4 regions of the Desulfitobacterium metallireducens DSM 15288 genome follow, and region 1 is predicted to be linked to each of the others. Evidence: riboswitches for the same ligand, from Rfam matches in the RefSeq annotation. Region 1 holds a riboswitch; each other region holds the start of a gene.

The links. Region 1 has a riboswitch for S-adenosylmethionine ahead of metA (homoserine O-acetyltransferase MetA). Riboswitches for the same ligand answer to the same signal wherever they lie in the genome.
Region 2: linked by a shared signal. The riboswitch ahead of metH (methionine synthase) and the one ahead of metA (homoserine O-acetyltransferase MetA) in region 1 are both predicted to bind S-adenosylmethionine.
Region 3: linked by a shared signal. The riboswitch ahead of DESME_RS04340 (methionine ABC transporter ATP-binding protein) and the one ahead of metA (homoserine O-acetyltransferase MetA) in region 1 are both predicted to bind S-adenosylmethionine.
Region 4: linked by a shared signal. The riboswitch ahead of DESME_RS07700 (methionine ABC transporter ATP-binding protein) and the one ahead of metA (homoserine O-acetyltransferase MetA) in region 1 are both predicted to bind S-adenosylmethionine.

The regions. Positions count from the first base shown of each region.
Region 1 covers NZ_CP007032.1:2,964,917-2,969,522, reverse strand. Annotated here, with positions in the region: gene DESME_RS14285 (phosphoglycerate dehydrogenase) at 1-616, shown strand, start outside; gene DESME_RS14280 (DUF1015 domain-containing protein) at 649-1,887, shown strand; SAM riboswitch class I at 1,978-2,082, shown strand; gene metA (homoserine O-acetyltransferase MetA) at 2,158-3,075, shown strand; gene DESME_RS14270 (HDIG domain-containing metalloprotein) at 3,116-3,709, shown strand; gene DESME_RS14265 (PucR family transcriptional regulator) at 3,840-4,606, shown strand, end outside.
Region 2 covers NZ_CP007032.1:739,386-743,991, reverse strand. Annotated here, with positions in the region: gene metH (methionine synthase) at 1-2,418, opposite strand, end outside; SAM riboswitch class I at 2,536-2,660, opposite strand; gene DESME_RS03585 (class I SAM-dependent methyltransferase) at 2,823-3,386, shown strand; gene DESME_RS03580 (thioredoxin family protein) at 3,410-3,652, opposite strand; gene DESME_RS03575 (permease) at 3,694-4,606, opposite strand, start outside.
Region 3 covers NZ_CP007032.1:910,593-915,198, reverse strand. Annotated here, with positions in the region: gene DESME_RS04355 (6-phosphofructokinase) at 1-345, opposite strand, end outside; gene hisZ (ATP phosphoribosyltransferase regulatory subunit) at 399-1,550, opposite strand; gene DESME_RS04345 (YerC/YecD family TrpR-related protein) at 1,547-1,837, opposite strand; SAM riboswitch class I at 2,090-2,188, shown strand; gene DESME_RS04340 (methionine ABC transporter ATP-binding protein) at 2,258-3,283, shown strand; gene DESME_RS04335 (methionine ABC transporter permease) at 3,273-3,962, shown strand; gene DESME_RS04330 (MetQ/NlpA family ABC transporter substrate-binding protein) at 4,074-4,606, shown strand, end outside.
Region 4 covers NZ_CP007032.1:1,597,989-1,602,594, forward strand. Annotated here, with positions in the region: gene DESME_RS07690 (MetQ/NlpA family ABC transporter substrate-binding protein) at 1-745, opposite strand, end outside; gene DESME_RS07695 (methionine ABC transporter permease) at 764-1,438, opposite strand; gene DESME_RS07700 (methionine ABC transporter ATP-binding protein) at 1,428-2,441, opposite strand; SAM riboswitch class I at 2,523-2,626, opposite strand; gene DESME_RS07705 (potassium channel family protein) at 2,749-3,741, opposite strand; gene speD (adenosylmethionine decarboxylase) at 3,842-4,606, opposite strand, start outside.

The DNA.
Region 1 (4,606 bases):
CCAGTCTCTCGACGAGATCTTTAGAGAATGTGATTATATTACGGTTCATGTACCTTCAATTGATTCGACTAAAGGAATGTTCAATCAAGAAGCTTTTGATATCATGAAAGAGGGAATTAAAATCCTCAACTTCTCCAGAGATTCTTTGGTTAATGAGGAGGATATGATTGAAGCCTTAAAAACCGGAAAGGTCGGTCGTTACATCACCGATTTCCCCACTCCTAAGATGGTGGATGTGGAAGGGGTCATCGCGATTCCTCATCTAGGCGCCTCGACCAATGAATCTGAAGATAACTGTGCAATCATGGCTGTGAACCAGTTAAGGGACTACCTCGAAAATGGGAATATCAAGAACTCAGTCAACTATCCGGCTTGTGACATGGGAGTATGTGCTCAAGCAGGACGGATTGCTATAAACCACAAAAATACGCCGAATATGCTGGGTCAATTTACCGCGACATTGGCTAAAGAAAACTTCAATATTTCCGATATGATCAATAAGAGTCGAGGAGAATGGGCCTATACCATGATCGATATTGAATCCCCGACCGCGGATCAAATGATTAAAAAACTGGAAGCAATTGATGGCGTTTTGAAGGTAAGAGTTATTAAGTAAGATGTGCTAGATAAGTAAATGGAGGAGTTATTTTGGCTACGTTCAGACCTTTTAATGCCGTAAGACCGCGCGAGGATGTTGCCAGTAAAGTGGCAGCACTTCCCTATGATGTTTATAATCGTGAAGAAGCGTTAGCAGAAGTTTTAAAAGAGCCCTTATCCTTTTTGAAAGTGGACCGAGCAGAGACTCAGTTTACTCCGGATTTCAACCCTTATGATGCATTGGTCTATGAAAAAGCAAGAGATATCCTTCAGCAAATGAGAGAAGAAGGAATCTTGGTTCAAGAAGGCAAGAATTGTTATTATGTCTATGAATTAACGATGAACGGCCGTTCTCAGACGGGTTTAGTCGGTTGTTCAGCAATTGATGATTACCTTAATAATGTCATCAAAAAGCATGAGAAAACGAGAGAGGATAAAGAAGTCGATCGCATCAACCATGTGGATATATGTAATGCACAAACCGGACCGATTTTTTTGGCCTATCGCTCTCAACAAATCATCAACGATGTTGTGGATAAGGTGAAGCAGGGGACTCCTTTATACAATTTTGTCGCTCCTGATGGAATTCGACATGCGGTCTGGAAGATCGATCAAGAAAAAGAGATCGTAACCATCGAGACGGGTTTTAAAAATATCCAAAATATCTATATTGCTGATGGCCATCACCGGGCTGCATCAGCAGTGAAGGTGGGCTTAAAACGAAGAGAGGCTAATCCGGGATATACGGGAGATGAGGAATTCAATTTCTTCCTGTCGGTGCTTTTCCCTCATGATCAATTGATGATTTTAGATTATAATCGGGTGGTTAAAGATTTAAATGGGTATACTCCCGACGAATTCTTAAATGAGGTCGCCAAAGCCTTTGCTGTTGAGAAAATAGGGCAAGAGCCTTATAAGCCGACTGCTAAAGCAACCTTCGGTTTATACTTAGAAGGTGCCTGGTATAAGTTAACCGCCAAGGAAGAGATCCGGTCTAACGATCCCGTTGAAGGACTCGATGTCTCCTTGCTTCAGAATCATGTTTTAACGTCTATTCTTAATATAAAAGACATCCGAACGGATAAGAGAATAGATTTTGTGGGCGGCATCAGAGGACTTAAAGAACTCGAAAAAAGAGCGAATACGGATATGAAGCTGGCTTTTTCGATGTATCCCACTTCAATTGTTGAGCTGTTTGACGTTTCCGATGCAGGGCTCTTGATGCCACCCAAGTCGACTTGGTTCGAACCGAAGCTGAGAAGCGGCTTATTCATTCATGAGTTAAACTAACGGCAGATCTATCGGGTAATAGTTGACTAAAACTTATAAATGTTATAGTATAGTTTCGTTGGTTAACTGAATATGAATCATGAATTCAACTTCTTATCAAGAGTGGTGGAGGGACTGGCCCGATGAAACCCGGCAACCGGTATTTTGTAATACAGCGGTGCCAATTCCTGCGATGGAAACATTGATAGATGAGAGAGGAAGTATTGCGAATAAACCTCTTTCTTATGAAAGAGGTTTTATTTTTTTCGACTAATGAAAGGGGATAGTTTTGTGCCGATTAATATACCCGATGGACTGCCAGCACTAGGGATCTTAAACCAAGAAAACATTTTTGCAATGAATGAGGGGCGAGCAGCTCACCAAGATATTCGTCCGCTCAGCATTGTTATTTTAAATCTCATGCCCGATAAAATTGTGACGGAAACGCAGATTTTAAGGCTTTTGAGTAATTCTCCTTTACAAGTTGATATTACTCTGCTTTATCCTGAAACCCATAATTTTAAGAATACACAGGAAGAATATCTGGTTAAATACTACGAAACCTATGATCATATTAAGAATCGAAAATTTGACGGCATGATTATTACGGGCGCGCCAATTGAGAAAATGGACTTTGAAGAGGTTGATTTCTGGTCTGAACTCGTGAAGATTATGGACTGGAGCCAACACAATGTTTATTCAACCCTCTATATCTGTTGGGGGGCGCAGGCAGGGCTCTACCATCATTTTGGGGTGCCGAAGTATCCGCTAAACGCAAAAATGTTTGGCGTTTTTCCGCATACGCTTAATCATAAGCATGTTAGACTTATGAGGGGCTTTGATGATATTTTCTATGTTCCTCATTCCAGGCATACAGAAGTTCGCAGGGAAGACATCGAAAAGGTTCCAGAGCTAGAGATTTTATCAGAATCTGAGGGGTCTGGAGTTTATCTGATCGCGACGAAAGGCGGTCGTCAAATTTTTGTGACAGGACACTCAGAATACGATCCTCTTACCTTGAAAGCTGAGTATGACCGGGATGTCGCCGGCGGTCTTCCTATTAATATCCCGCAGAATTACTTTCCTGATGATGATCCGAAACAACCTCCGATCGTCAAATGGCGAAGCCACTCCAATCTACTCTTTGCCAACTGGCTCAATTATTATGTCTATCAGGAAACACCATACAATGTCAACGAAATCGAGTAAGGTCAAATAATATAAGCAATAAAAGAAAGAAGGAATTTTAATGCCACTAGAGCAGGGGCATGACCGAGTAGCTGCAGAACAGCTTCTCCACGAATATGTCAAAAGTGAGAGTCTCATCAAACATGCGATGACCGTTGAAGCCGTTATGCGTCATTTTGCAGCTTTGCTTAAGGAAGACGTTGAAGAGTGGGGAATCATCGGCTTATTACATGATATCGATTTCGAGATGTATCCGGAAGAGCATTGTCATAAAACGAGGACTATTCTTGAACCGAGAAAGTGGCCAGAGTCCTTCATTCGGGCAATTGAAAGTCATGGCTATAAGCTTTGCAGTGATGTTGAACCGATTACACCTCAAGAAAAAGTTCTTTATACGATTGATGAACTGACCGGGCTTATTTCAGCAACGGCGTTGCTTAGACCGAGCAAGAGCCTTTTTGATTTAACCGTAAAATCCGTTAAAAAGAAATGGAAGCAGAAGAGCTTCGCCGAAGGGGTTAACCGTGAGGTCATCGAAAATGGAGCTTCCATGCTGAATATGGAGTTGGATTATGTTATTGAGCAGACCATCGAAGGAATGAAAAAGGTCGCTTCAGAAATAGGACTTGAGGGGAATGTTGAAGTCGCAAAATAATCAGATATCCTTAGAGCAATAGCCAGTACTCTTAAGTACTGGCTATTTCCATTTTCATGAGTATAATAGAGTTAATCTTAGTGAGATGGCTCAAATATTCTTTCTAATAAAGAAGAGGAGATTTAGGATAATGGATGAGCTGCTAAATTTTCAGAATGAACTATTAGATAAGCTCGTATCGGGTGGTGGACTAAGGGAACTAGCTCAACACATATCAACGTTTTTGAAAAAAGAAGTACTCATTATTAATCCCTCTCATCGTGTGCTTGTCTCCACAATCTCTAACGAGGATTTTAGCCAAGGGAAACTGCTCAAAATGGCGATGGTTGTACCCATTCCAGATCGAACTAAAATCTTCATAGGGGAGCAGGAGGTTGAAGTTCTTGTTTGTGAACTCAGTAATGCGGAGAAAAGATGGGGTTTTCTTTTGGTTTGCGAGCCGGGATTGGATGAGAATAGTCAGATCAAGACGGTGGCTCATCAAGCCCGAGTCGCTTGTGTCTTAGAACTCCAAAAACAAGAGGAGCTGCTCGAGAGCAACCGACAATACAGAGATGCTTTCCTTTTTGATTTGCTCTATGGTAACATGGATGATCCTGCAGAGATCATTACCCGGGGTAAATTTTGGGGGTGGGACCTCCAGTTACCCCAGGTTGTGGCTGTATTTGAGCTAGAAGACTTTGAACTCTATTCTACAGATCGACATCTTCTTAAAATACTTTGTGAAATAGTCCAAACGGTGATCGAAGCTTTGGATATGAAGGCTATCCTTTTTCAGAAGAATGAAGAGGTTGTTCTTGCTCTACCCCTGGAGAATAAAGATTATCATGAGGGAAAAGCAATTTTCAAGATGATCATTAATAAAATGAGGGCTTTGAGCGAAGAACACCTAAACTC
Region 2 (4,606 bases), 950 kb from region 1:
TCTATTTTCGACAAAGCGTGCTGTCAGCGCTGCCCCACCGGTTAAGAGCGGGAGACTGATCCCCGCATTCTTCAAATCCTGTGCCGTTACAATCATCTGCTGAGCAGACTTCACCAATAGTCCCGAGAGTCCAATAGCATCCGGCTTTTCCTTTTCGCAGGCGGCAATAATTTGCTCTGGTGAAACCTTAATTCCTAAATTGACGACGTCAAATCCGTTGTTGGATAAAATAATTTCCAAAAGATTTTTGCCAATATCATGGACATCCCCTTTAACTGTGGCCAAAAGGATCTTGCCCTTAACTGCTGCATCCTTTTTCTCGAGGTAAGGTTCGAGATAGGTTACAGCGGCTTTCATCACCTCTGCGCTTTGTAAGACTTCAGCGACAATCAGTTGATTCGCGTTAAAGAGACGACCGACTTCCCCCATTCCTTTCATCAATGGTCCATTGATGAGTTCCAAAGCCCCGTATTTTTGAAGTCCTTCTTCCAAGTCCTTAAAAAGCCCCTCTTTTGACCCTTCAATAACGTATTGTCCAAGACGTTCCTCTAAGCTTAAGTTTTTTTGTTCCGTCACCTTGGATTGAACCGTTTTGTTCCTATAAAATTCAGCGAAACGGCTGACCGTTTCTTCATTCGTCTCAAAAAGAAGATCATCGGCAAGTTTCTTTTCCTCCTCTGAAAGGGAAGCAAAACGAACCAGCTTTTCAGCATTCACAATGGCGTAATCCAAGCCCGCCTTCGTCGTATGATATAAGAAAACAGCATTTAAGACTTCCCGACCAGCTGCCGGTAAACCAAAGGAAACATTACTTACACCAAGGATTGTTTTGCATTGGGGAAACGCTTGCTTGATTAGCCGAATCCCTTCGACGGTTTCGCGTGCCGAGCCAATATACGTTTCATCGCCTGTCGCGACCGGAAACGTTAGCGGATCAAAAATAATATCTTCTGCTGGGACACCCTTCTCGGTTAAAACGTCGTAAGATCGTTTAGCCACTTCTAATTTCTTTTCCTTCGTAATGGCCATCCCCTGCTCATCAATCGTACCGACGACAACCGCTGCCCCGTAAGTCCTTAAAAGAGGAACGACTTCATTAAAGCGGGTCAACCCCTCTTCGAGATTGATTGAGTTGATAATGGCTTTACCTTGGGAACGCTTAAGTCCTAACTCAATCACCTTCGGATCCGTGGAATCGATCATCAAGGGCGCTTTCACTTTCTTGACTACATATGGAAGAAATTCCGCCATGTCCGCATACTCATCTCGATCCGGATTCGCCAAGCAAACGTCAATAACTTGAGCATTCTTCTTAACCTGGGCCCGAGCGATCTCCGAGGCTTCTTCAAAATGACCGTCAGCGATTAGATCCCTGAACTTTTTCGAACCGATTACATTTGTCCGTTCACCCACGATGAGTGGCCGATTTTCGTCTTCGGCATAGACCGGCTCCAAACCCGAAACAGCACTAAGATGATGGGCTTCAATGGGGCGAGGTGAATATCCCTGCAAAGCCTTAGTCAAAGCACGGACATGTTCGGGCGTTGTGCCACAACACCCCCCTGCAATATTCAACCACCCCTTTTCTGCGAATCCGACCATCTTATGGGCTAAACCTTCCGGTTCCTCATGATAATGTCCATCTTCATCGGGTAAACCAGCATTCGGATAACAACTCACGCCGCAGTCCGCAATCTGCGCAAGTGACCGAATATGATCCCGCATAAACTCCGGACCTGTAGCGCAGTTAAGCCCCACAGAGATTGGATGCAAGTGAGCAATGGAAACATAAAAAGCTTCAATATTTTGTCCCGCCAAAGTCGTCCCCATCGGTTCAATCGTACCCGAAACCATGACGGGAAGCTCCAATCCCTGATCAGCAAAAGCTCTTTGGATCCCCGACCCCGCCGCTTTGACATTAAGGGTGTCTTGTGCTGTCTCGACTAAAAGGACATCGACTCCCCCTTCAATTAGAATCACAGCCTGACGATAGTAGGCTTCTTCTAATTCCTCAAAGGTTACGCCGCCAGTTAAGGAAAGGCTCTTTGTCGTCGGTCCCATGGAACCTGCCACAAAACGCGGCTTTTGAGGGGTGGAATAACGATCTGCCGCCTCACGAGCTATTTTCGCGGACTCCCGATTAAGCTCCTGATCCCGGTCAGCAAGGTTATACTCAGCTAAGACAACAGTTGTTGCCCCAAACGTATTCGTTTCGATTAAATCCGCTCCGGCTTCGAGATAAGCTTCATGAACGGAACGGATCACCTCCGGCCGAGTTAACGTCAGGATTTCGTTACATCCCTCATATTCCTCTCCGCCAAAATCTTTAACTGTGAGGTTTGCCCGTTGCAACATCGTTCCCATCGCACCATCGATAATCAAAATACGTTTACCTAACTCTTCTTCAAATCGTGTCATCATCGTTACTCCTCATTTCATTGCTTCAAAATATCTATTCAGATTCTCTGATACTTCACTGATATGAAAAAAGCCCCTTCCAATAGCGAAGAGGCTTACAAAATCATATTGTAACTCCTCTTATCTGTCAGAAGATATCTTCTGCAGGAATTAGCACCATACTCAAATGTCCCTGTTACAGGGTACTACAAGCTGGTTGCCGGGTTTCATCGGGCCAGTCCCTCCACCACTCCGGATAAGAGTTTATTAAATTTTCTAGAACACTTTAAAATAACTCTAAATTAAAAAATTTTATTCTAAGAATAGCAAGTAAACTTCAATCTGTCAACTATCCTCACTCAAAAGTGTTATAATTCGAATTATTATGCCTAAAGCATTGTTTAGTCTAGATTGGAGTGTTTCTGATGAACATATATGATATCTTTATGTCGCCCTTTGAGAAAAGCGGGCTGACAAAAATCAGGAAAAATATTATCCCTCAGGCTTTTGGAGATGTACTTGAAATCGGTTATGGAACTGGAGTGAACTTCCCCTATTATAACCTGTCTACTGTTCAACATATTTCTGCTTTAGATACGAAAACTTCTCCGATTAAAATAAAAACTGGCCTGCCTTTAGAATTTTTTGAAGGGCAGGCGGAGAATCTTCCCTTTGCTCCTGAATCTTTTGATACTGTAGTTGAAACTCTGGTATTCTGCAGTGTGAAAAACCTTGACAAAGCCATAAATGAAGTACTACGCGTGCTAAAGCCAGGCGGCCTCTTTATTTTCATGGATCATGTACTGCCAGAAGAAAAAAGTATGGCTACTCTGTTCAAAGCAACGAATACCGTCTGGCCTAAAATCGCCAGTGGATGTCAATTAACACGCGAACCGCATAAGCTTATTGAAGCTTCAGGCCTTATCATGGAGCAATCCGGAACATTCGGACATGATATCTTTCGCTGGGGTATTGGAAGGAAAGCTTAAATCATTTAACCCTTCCGCTTTCCTCAACTTAGTTCGGTTTGTAAGAGCTCAATTACTTGTTGTTTATTAGGAACCTTCCCGGCTAATTTTACCTTTTCGTTAATCACTAAAGCAGGAGTACTCATAACCCCATAGGACATGATTTTTGCGATATCTTCTACTTTTTCAACCTCTGCGTCAATCCCAAGATCTGCAACTGCCTCACGCGCTATTTCTTCAAGCTTTTTACATTTCGAACAACCCGTCCCTAAAATCTTCACTTTCATTTTCCTATCCCCTTTCATTTAGACTCCACAATTTATAATGATTACACAAAGAAACCCTGAGATGCATTAAATAAGTATCCAATTAAAATAATCCCAGTGGATACAATCGCCACAAAAATTCCCAATAACTTGGGTTTGATCACTTTACTCAGCATAATTAACGACGGAAGTGACAGAACCGTAACAGCCATCATGAAGGAAAGTACCGTTCCGATACCCACTCCCTTACCAATAAGAGCTTCAGCAATCGGGATCGTTCCAAAAATATCTGCATACATGGGAATCCCTACAGCAGTCGCCAAAAGAACAGCAAAGGGGTTATTGTTTCCGATGACTGTTTCAATCACCGATTGAGGAATCCAGTTGTGAATAGCCGCCCCAATTCCCACACCGATGAGAATATAAAGCCATACCCGATGAATAATATCTACAACCTGCTCTTTAGCAAATGAAATTCTCTCTTGGCGAGTCATCTCAAGTTCGACGCTCTCCGTATTTTCAATCTGTCGAACATATCCTTGAACTTGATCTTCAAGTCCAAGTTTATCGATTAATGTTCCTCCTACAACAGCTAACAGCAACCCGAAAACGACATAAGCAATAGCAATTTTAGCTCCAAAAAAGGACATTAGAATCAATAATGAAGCAATATCAACCATGGGTGAGGAGATTAGAAATGAAAATGTGATTCCTAAGGGAAGCCCTGCTGCGGTAAAACCGATAAAAATCGGGATACTTGAACAACTGCAAAACGGAGTGATCGTCCCAAGCAATGCTCCTAAAATATTTCCTTTTATCCCTTTGATTCCACCAAGAATCTTCTTGGTTCTTTCTGGAGGGAAGTAACTTTGAATATACGAAATAACGAAGATTAAGACCGACAAAAGAATGAAGATCTTTATCGTATCATAGATAAAAAAGTGGAGACTCCCCCCGATTTGATCGCTTATCGAT
Region 3 (4,606 bases), 1.1 Mb from region 1:
TCCATCTCCGCCAATAGCCAAGAGGGCTTCAACCCCAATCCCTTGGAGTTGCGAAATAACCTCTTCTGATCGATCAACAATTTGGAGCTGACCCTCAACTAAGGTTGGGTAAGCGAAGGGATTATCACGGTTTGTGGTCCCTAAAAGTGTCCCACCACGCGGGAGAATACCGGAAACATTGGACAACTTCAACAATTTGTAATCTTCTTCAACTGCACCCCGAAACCCATCCCGAATCCCAATCACTTCGATGCCCTCTTGATAACTGCTTTTTACGATCGCCCGTATTACGGCATTGAGTCCTGGGCAATCTCCTCCTCCGGTGAGAACGGCTAATTTATGCATTAAATTACTCCTTTCATTTCTTCGGAGTGATGTTATCTCTGTTTTATCCTAGACTATTCTATTCGCTTAACCTGAGCAATGCCTTTACGTTTTGCGATCATTTCAACTTCAGCTGCGCTTAAATTTGCGATACCCATCTCAGCCTGCACACCTTTTCCGCGGAGTTTTTGGACCGCTTGAATAACCTGTGAAACATCTTCACCATAGACTAAAACCTCTGGACACGGTTTCGTTTGGGGACTCATCCGCTCCGCTAAAGCTCCAAGATTCATAGCAAAACCCGTTGCGGGTAATGCATAGCCAAATTCGCCATAAAGCGCATCATAGCGCCCGCCTTCAACAATAGGGTAGCCAATATCACGCACATACCCTTCGAAAATAACTCCGGTATAATAGGAAAAGCCACGAAGAATTCCTAGGTCCAAAGCCACATACTCTTGGACATTAAAATCTTTTAAGTATTCGTAAACCTTTCTTAACGAGGCCACTGCCTCCTGTAACGATAGACTTTGACTCCAGTCTAGAACTTCCTCTAGCATCTCTGCTTGGCCATGGAAATGAGGAATCCTTAAAAGAATTCTCTTCGCCGAATCAGAGAATTTGCTTTTTTCTACGATTCTTTCAATCCCCACCAAATCCTTATGGGCTAATCGTTCTTCGTATTTTAACCGGAACTCAGTGTCGATCTTTAATTCATCCATGATTCCTGAAAAGATTCCCATATGCCCAAGATTAAATTGAAAATCCTTCAACCCGAATTTTCGCAAAGACTCGATGGCTAAGGCGATAACCTCAGCATCAGCTAAGGGATCACCAGACCCAATGAGCTCGACTCCAGCTTGCCTGAATTCCTGATGACGATTCGATTCGGTCCGATAAACATCGCTTGAATAACATAATCTGAGGGGCAGCTCTGAACCTTTTAACCTTGAACTGACCATCCGGGCAATGGGCGTCGTGAGTTCTGGACGCAGAACAAGGACATGACCTTGCCGATCAAAGAATTTATAAAAAAGGTCTTCCTTTTCTTCATCAGGTTGCAAACACGCACCGTATTCTAATGATGGTGTCGCAACTTTTTGATAGGCCCATAATTTAAATAAGGAAACGATTTCGCCTTCTAATTGATCTTGTACTGCCATTTCTTCTGGCAAAAGGTCTCTCATTCCTGTGGGTATTCTTAATCCTAAGGAAGAACGATTCATTTTACTTTCTCCTTTTTTGCTAATCTTTTTAGAATCAGTTGATAGCCATCGGCACCAAAATACAAACACCGTTTAACTCGGCTAATCGTCGCAGTACTTGCCCCTGTTTTATGGGCAATCGTCGTATAGGTCACATTTTTTTCAAGAAGTTTTGCTACCTCTAACCGTTGAGCGAGTGCTTTAATCTCCGAAATTGTCGCGATATCCTGAAAAAATCGATAGCATTCTTCCTTATCTTTTAATAAGAGAATGGCTTCGAAAAGTTCGTCACTTAAAGGATCGCGCAGACGGCGGTCAACTCCTTCTAAAGACTCCCCAGCCTCAACCTGTTTATCCTCTTGAAATGTTTTCTTAACTTCGTCCACGAGACATCATCTCCTTATTCTTCTCCACTTTAATTTATTAAAGTATTGAGGTGTTGTCAAGGATGTTAATTCATTTGAATAAAAAACACTTGCACATTTCCGATTTTATGTGTAAAATAACGTTATCTTAATTTTAAGAGTGATTCCTAAGGAATTGCTCATAATTAAATAAAACTCTTATCCAGAGTAGGTGGAGGGACTGGCCCGATGAAACCCGGCAACCGGCAGTGATGCACGGTGCTAAATCCTGCAGGAATAACTGGGAGATGAGAGGAAATCCGAAAGCAGCTTTGCGGGATTCCTCCGTGAAGTTTTTTGTTATGCCCAGAGGGAGGGAAATCATTGATTAACATTGAGCATTTAAGCAAAACCTACACTTCCCATAAGGGAAATGTCATCGCTCTCGAAGATATCTCTCTGGATATCCCACGTGGAGCCATTTACGGAATCATTGGCCTGAGTGGTGCAGGAAAAAGCACCCTTGTTCGTTGCCTAAATCGCTTGGAAGAAGCGACCAGCGGTCAAATTTTGATCGATGGTCAAGATATTACGAAGCTTTCCGGCAAAGGACTTCGCGATGCACGTCAAACAATTGGGATGATTTTTCAACACTTTCATTTACTTCAATCACGAACTGTTGCAGAAAATATTGCCTTTCCCTTAGAAATTGCCGGATATAAGAAGAATGATATTGAAAAACGAGTCAAAGATCTTCTCCCGCTCGTCGGTCTTGAAGATAAAGCGGATGTCTATCCTTCTCAATTAAGCGGCGGCCAGAAGCAGCGGGTTGGAATTGCCCGTGCTCTTGCAACCCGACCGAAAGTTCTTCTCTGTGATGAAGCGACTTCAGCGCTAGACCCGCAAACGACGGTCTCGATCCTTAACCTTTTGCGAGAGATTAACCAACAGTTGGGGCTGACGATTGTCATGATTACCCATGAGATGAAGGTTATTAAAGAAATCTGTACTGATGTCGCAGTCATCGATGCTTCAAAAATCGTGGAATACGGTCCTGTCGAACAAGTCTTTATTCAACCTCAATCCGCGATTGCCAAAGAATTCATTTCTAGCATCTTCCCCAATGAGTTGCCGAGTGATCTTCTCCGCGAACTTGCAGCTCACCCTGATTCTGAGATTGTTCGAATTCATTTTCTGGGTTCCCGTGCCTCAGACCCTATCATCGCCGATTTGATGAAAGGCTGTGACGTACGCGCCAATATTTTGTATGGAAGTATTGACCACCTACGCTCAACACTGTTCGGCACACTCACGCTTGAACTCCAAGGTTCGACGGAACAGCTTTCTAAAGCCCACGCGTATCTCTCCGAACGCGGGTTAAAAATGGAGGTGGTCCAAAATGGGATTTGATTGGTCCATTCTTTCAACCCCAAATTACTGGCCGAACATGATTCATATTCTTACCCCAGCTCTTGGCGAAACTCTGTACATGGTTATCGTTTCAACCATACTTGCCTATATTATCGGTGTTCCACTTGGCGTAATTCTTGTCATTTCTTCGCAGGAACACATTCTTCCTAATCCATGGGTTGAGAGAACTTTAGGAACGGTTGTTAATATTTTTCGTTCCGCTCCGTTTATTATTCTACTCGTATTCCTCATTCCCTTCACGCGTAAAATTGTAGGAACATCTATTGGCACAACGGCAGCGATTGTTCCGCTGGTCATTTCATCAGCACCCTTTGTCGCCCGCATGGTCGAAAGCTCCTTAAAAGAAGTTCCTTATGGTGTGATTGAAGCGGCATTGTCAATGGGTGCCTCTCCTTGGCAGATTATTCGCAAGGTTCTACTCCCTGAAGCCACGGCTTCTCTGATTCTCGGATTCGCCATTACCACCATCAGCGTGATTGGCTATACAGCCATGGCTGGCGCGGTCGGCGGCGGCGGATTGGGAGCCTTGGCGATCGATTACGGCTACAATCGTTTTCGAACCGATATTATGTTAATTACCGTTGCACTACTTGTGCTTATCGTTCAAGGTATCCAATCAATCGGTACCGTTTTTGCCCGTAAATTAGCCAATCACTAATCTGATAATCGAGCTTCTTTAGTTGATGGGCCCGTTAATTAAAGAGCTTGGATATAAACTAAGCGAATCCATAAATAACTCAATAATGATTAGATTTGAGGAGGTATAAACATGTTTAAATCAAAGCGTCGTCTAGCAACTCTCGTCCTTGGCTCACTTGTCTCCCTCTCATTACTGGTCACCGGTTGTGGCAATAACACGGCTAACAATGCCGCTACAGGAAATACCGCTAATTCCAACAAACCCGTCGTGCTCAAAGTCGGGGCAACTCCGAAACCCCATGCCGAAATTCTTGAGCATATCAAACCGGAATTAGCTAAAGAAGGTATTGATCTCCAGATCCAAGTCTACAACGATTATGTTGTGCCTAATACCGCTCTTGATGCTGGCGAAATTGATGCTAATTTTTTCCAGCACCAACCCTACCTCGATTCTTTTATTAAAGACCGTGGTATGAAACTCGTTTCCATTGGTCAAGTCCACCTAGAACCTATGGGTCTCTATTCTAAGAAAACAACTAAGGTTGATGAGCTCAAAGCCGGAGATACCATTGCAATCCCTAACGACCCTTCAAACGGCGGACGCGCCTTAGTCGTCCTTGAAAAGGCGGGTCTAATTAAACTCAAAGACGGAGTAGGGGTTAA
Region 4 (4,606 bases), 1.4 Mb from region 1:
TGATATCTTTGGCGATTTGTGAATTTTCATTAGCAGCTGTTACAGCGACAACATTGCGATATGGATCGAGCATATTTTCAAGTGCTAAAGCATCAAGCAAGTTCATTTTAGCTGCTATGGCGAAGTTTCCAGGTACGGCTGCTAGGTCGACACTGTCTACAGAACGAGGAAGCTGGCCGGATTCAAGCGGTTTAAAGACTAATTTTTTCGGATTTTCGATGATATCCTTTTCGGAAACTTTGAGTGGATCGGCATCCGCCTTAACTTTAATGATACCTTGATCTTGGAGGGTATTAAAAGCACGTGCTGCATTGGTAGGGTCATTCGGAATGCTGACCGATGCTCCGTCTTTCACTTCAGCTAGGGATTTATATTTCTTTGAATAAATGCCCATGGGTGCTGTTGGAACTGAAATTAAAGCGGTTAAATCCATTTTATTTTCTTTTTCAAAGTTTTCTAGGTAAATCGTGTGCTGAAAAAGATTGGCTTGGATATCGCCATTATTCAACGCTTTATTGGGTTGGATATAATCGCTAAACTCAACAACTTTCACGGTATAGCCCAATTTTTCTAAACCCGGTTTTATGGCCTTGGTGACCATGTCACTATAGGGACCTGCAGTCGCTCCAAATTTGATTTCTTTGGCTGCTGTGGTTGTCTGTTGTCCAGCAGTCTTGCTCGTGCCGCAACCGGCTAGAACTCCTACGGCTAAAATGACTGTTAATACGGCTAACCATTTTTTCATGAAATTTCCCTCTTTCTGTTATTTCCTTTTATCTACAACTTTGGCAATAAAATCACCAGCAAATTGGATAACTTGAACTAAAACAATTAAAATCACAACGGTAGCAATCATGATGGTGTTATCATAGCGATAATATCCGAAGCGAATGGCCAAATCACCGATTCCGCCACCCCCAACTGTCCCGGCCATGGCTGAAAAACCAATTAAACTAATCAGCGTTAAGGTGACACCTGAGATAATCCCTGATCGCGCTTCGAGGAGCAGTACCTCCTTGATGATCATCCAGGGAGTTGCTCCCACAGCAATCGCAGCCTCAATGACGCCTTTATCAATCTCACGTAAGGAGGATTCTACGATACGTCCAAAAAAAGGAATGGCTGCAACCGATAAGGAAACGCTAGCTGCTGTCGGACCAATGGTTGTACCCACGAGAAATTCGGTTAAGGGTATAAGTGCGACCAGTAAAATGATGAATGGAATGGACCGCACCATATTAACAACAAAACCTAAAATATTCTGGACGGTCCGATTTTCCATAAATAATCCTTGGTCAGTAATATAGAGAAGGATTCCAATGGGCAAGCCAATCAAAATCGCAATAAATAAGGAAATGGAAATCATATAAATGGTTTGGATAAACGCTGCGTTAATATCTGGGATAAGTTCGAGAAAATGATTAAACTCAAAGCCCATTGTGTAACACCTCCACTTTCACTTCACGGCTTTCAATATACTGGAGGGCCCTCGCAATTTCTTCCTTTTGCCCTTTTAGTTCCATAATAAAGATGCCCAGCGGTAACTCTTGAATATATTCAATGGAACCATGCAGAAAGTTCCCTTTGACGTTAAATTTTTGGAGCGTATCGGAAATGATTCCCTCTCCAGCCACATCCCCCTTGAAGGTTATTTTAACCAGAGGGCCTTTACAGCTCTTTAAAATAACCTCGGGTATTTCAAAGGAAACAACACTGGCGATAAATTCTTGGGTCAGTACTGCTTGCGGACTGGCAAACAGATCATAGACAGAGCCTTCTTCGATAACTCTTCCGTCTTGCATGATGGCCATTCGGTTACAAATTTCCTTCACCACGTTCATTTCGTGCGTAATCAAAACAATTGTGATATTAAATTCCTTATTGATTCTTTTGAGTAAACTTAAGATGGACTTTGTCGTCGTTGGATCTAAGGCCGAAGTCGCTTCATCGCATAGAAGGACGGTTGGATTATTTGCAAGGGCCCGAGCGATCGCTACTCTTTGTTTTTGCCCGCCGCTTAACTGTGCAGGATAGACATCTCTTTTCTCGGCAAGACCGACCAATTCAAGCAGTTTTTCCACTCTCTCTTTGATTTTGGCAGTCGGTACCTTAGCCGCTTTCAGGGAAAATGCGACATTCTCAAACACCGTTTTTTGGCTGATTAAATAGAAATGTTGAAAAATCATGCCTATTTTTAATCGGGCTTGACGTAGATCTTCGCTTTTTAAACAGGTTAGATCCTTCCCATCTACAGTGATTCTCCCCGAGGTTGGCTTTTCTAACAGATTGATGCAACGAAGTAAGGAACTTTTTCCCGCCCCTGAGTAACCTACAATACCAAAAATTTCACCTTCTTGAATAGTTAAGGACACACTATCGACAGCACTCACGGTTCCGCTTTTTGTATCATAAACCTTTGAAAGATTACGAATTTCGATCATATCATTCCCTCCTTATTTCTCAGTAATATTCAAAAATGCCTCTTTCAAACTGAAAGAGGCATCGAAAAATAACAGTGTTTCGACTTATCTTTCAGAATGTTAGTCATTCTGCAGGAATTGGCACCTTCCCCTAAGGGGGTTGCCGGACGTCATCGGGCCAGACCCTCGGTCACTCTGGATAAGCATAATTGCATATTCATTTGTGAATTAAATACTAAGTAATCCTATGTACTTTATATAATTAACAGTGATTGAAATTATACTATTACATAACAGACGTTTTGTCAACAGATTTCTTTCATATCTTCTACCGGCTTGTGGCTACATTTCCCAATCGTTCCACCTGCTCTCTCAACCCAAAAACGATGAGAACATCGTCTGCAGAAATCTGTTCTGTTGCACTAGGATTACTCAAAACCTGATCACCGCGAATGATCGCGAGAATCGTTGCCCCTGTGTTCTGTTTAATCTTGCTCTCCCCAAGGGTGAGGCCATTCAGTTGGGATCCTTGTTCAACCTGAATTTCTTCAATTTCGATTTGAATATTGTGATCATGTACGACTGTGTCCAGGTAATCAATACTCATCGGCTTCATGATCGCTAGAGCCATCCGCCGACCGCTGAGAATGGCCGGAGAAATCACTCGATCTGCTCCCGCTCGATAAAGTTTCGCTTCAGATTCCAACTTATCTACCCGGGCAACGACTTGAATCTGAGGATTTAAACCTTTAGCCGTCAGAGTAACAAAAACATTGAGAGCATCTTCGGGCAGAGCCGTAATTAAGCCCCGGGCATGTTCAATTCCAGCCCTTTTAAGAATCTCATCCTGAGTAGCATCGCCTGGAATCACTAAAAACCCCTGCTTAAGATATTCTTGGACTAACTCTTCTCTTTGTTCGATGATGACAACCATGGTTTTATCTTCTGTAAGGTACTTGGCTACCTGTTGCCCAACCCGTCCTGCTCCGCAAATAATGATGTGATCTTTTAGCTGTGACATTTTCTTTTCCCTCTTTCGTTTCCCGTACACATCCGCCAAATGACCTTCGATGATAAAGCCCATCATACGTCCCACAAAATAAACGCTCACCGCGACCCCGCCAAGCATCAATACAAGCAGGATAACTTGCCCTGCTCGAGACTGAACTTGAATATCGCCAAACCCCACAGTTGTTAACGTTTCAGCCGTCAGAAAGAGTGCCTGCCAAGCACTTAGATGCTCAGACAACATTAGTCCAAACATCCCCACCAACAGGACCAGAGTTATAGCGAAAAATGTTGTTCTGAAATGTTTATACATTCTATAGTCCCTTTCAAGTAAAATACCTAATAAAAAATGCGTTGGCGAGAGACCTTTATGCTTTGCTTCTCAACCCACGCATTAAAATATTCAATTGAATTTACATTTTAGACATATTTTGTCCATAGAAAATCTCAGACATTTCTTTTTTTAGACGTTGCTTGATCTTTCGTTTTTCTCCAATAGAAAGTTCTTTTTTTGCTGTTCCAAAGAGATAATTATCCAGGTCAAAATCCTTTAGCAGCATTTTCGTATGGAAGATTTTTTCCTGATACACATTAACATCAATCATCTGATAAAGATCTCTTGTTTTATAATTGATATAATTTTGAATTGAATTGATTTTATGATCGATAAATATTTTTCTGCCATTAATATCTCGTGTGAATCCTCGAACACGGTAATCCACGGTAACTATATCCGAACAAAAGCTTGTCATAAGATAGTTGAGTGCCTTCAGTGGTGAGATTTCTCCACATGTCGACACGTCTATGTCTGCGCGAAAGGTACTGATCCCCCCATGAGGATGACTTTCAGGATAGGTATGCACCGTAATATGACTTTTGTCTAGATGAGCTACGACCGCTTCAGGAAGGGGTTTCACATTTTCAGTTACCATCGGCTCAAAGGGCTCATCATCTGGTGGTTTACCGGGTTCCACGTGTTCCTCAGCAATAAGCATCGTTACGCTAGCCCCTTGGGGATCATAATCTTGTTGGGCAATGTTAAGTATATTCGCGCCGATGATTCGAGCGACTTCAGTTAGAATATTCGTCAGTCTTTCCGCATTATATTCTTCGTCAATATACTCAATATAAGCATCCCGATGTTCTGGGGTTTTAGCATAACAAATATCATACATATT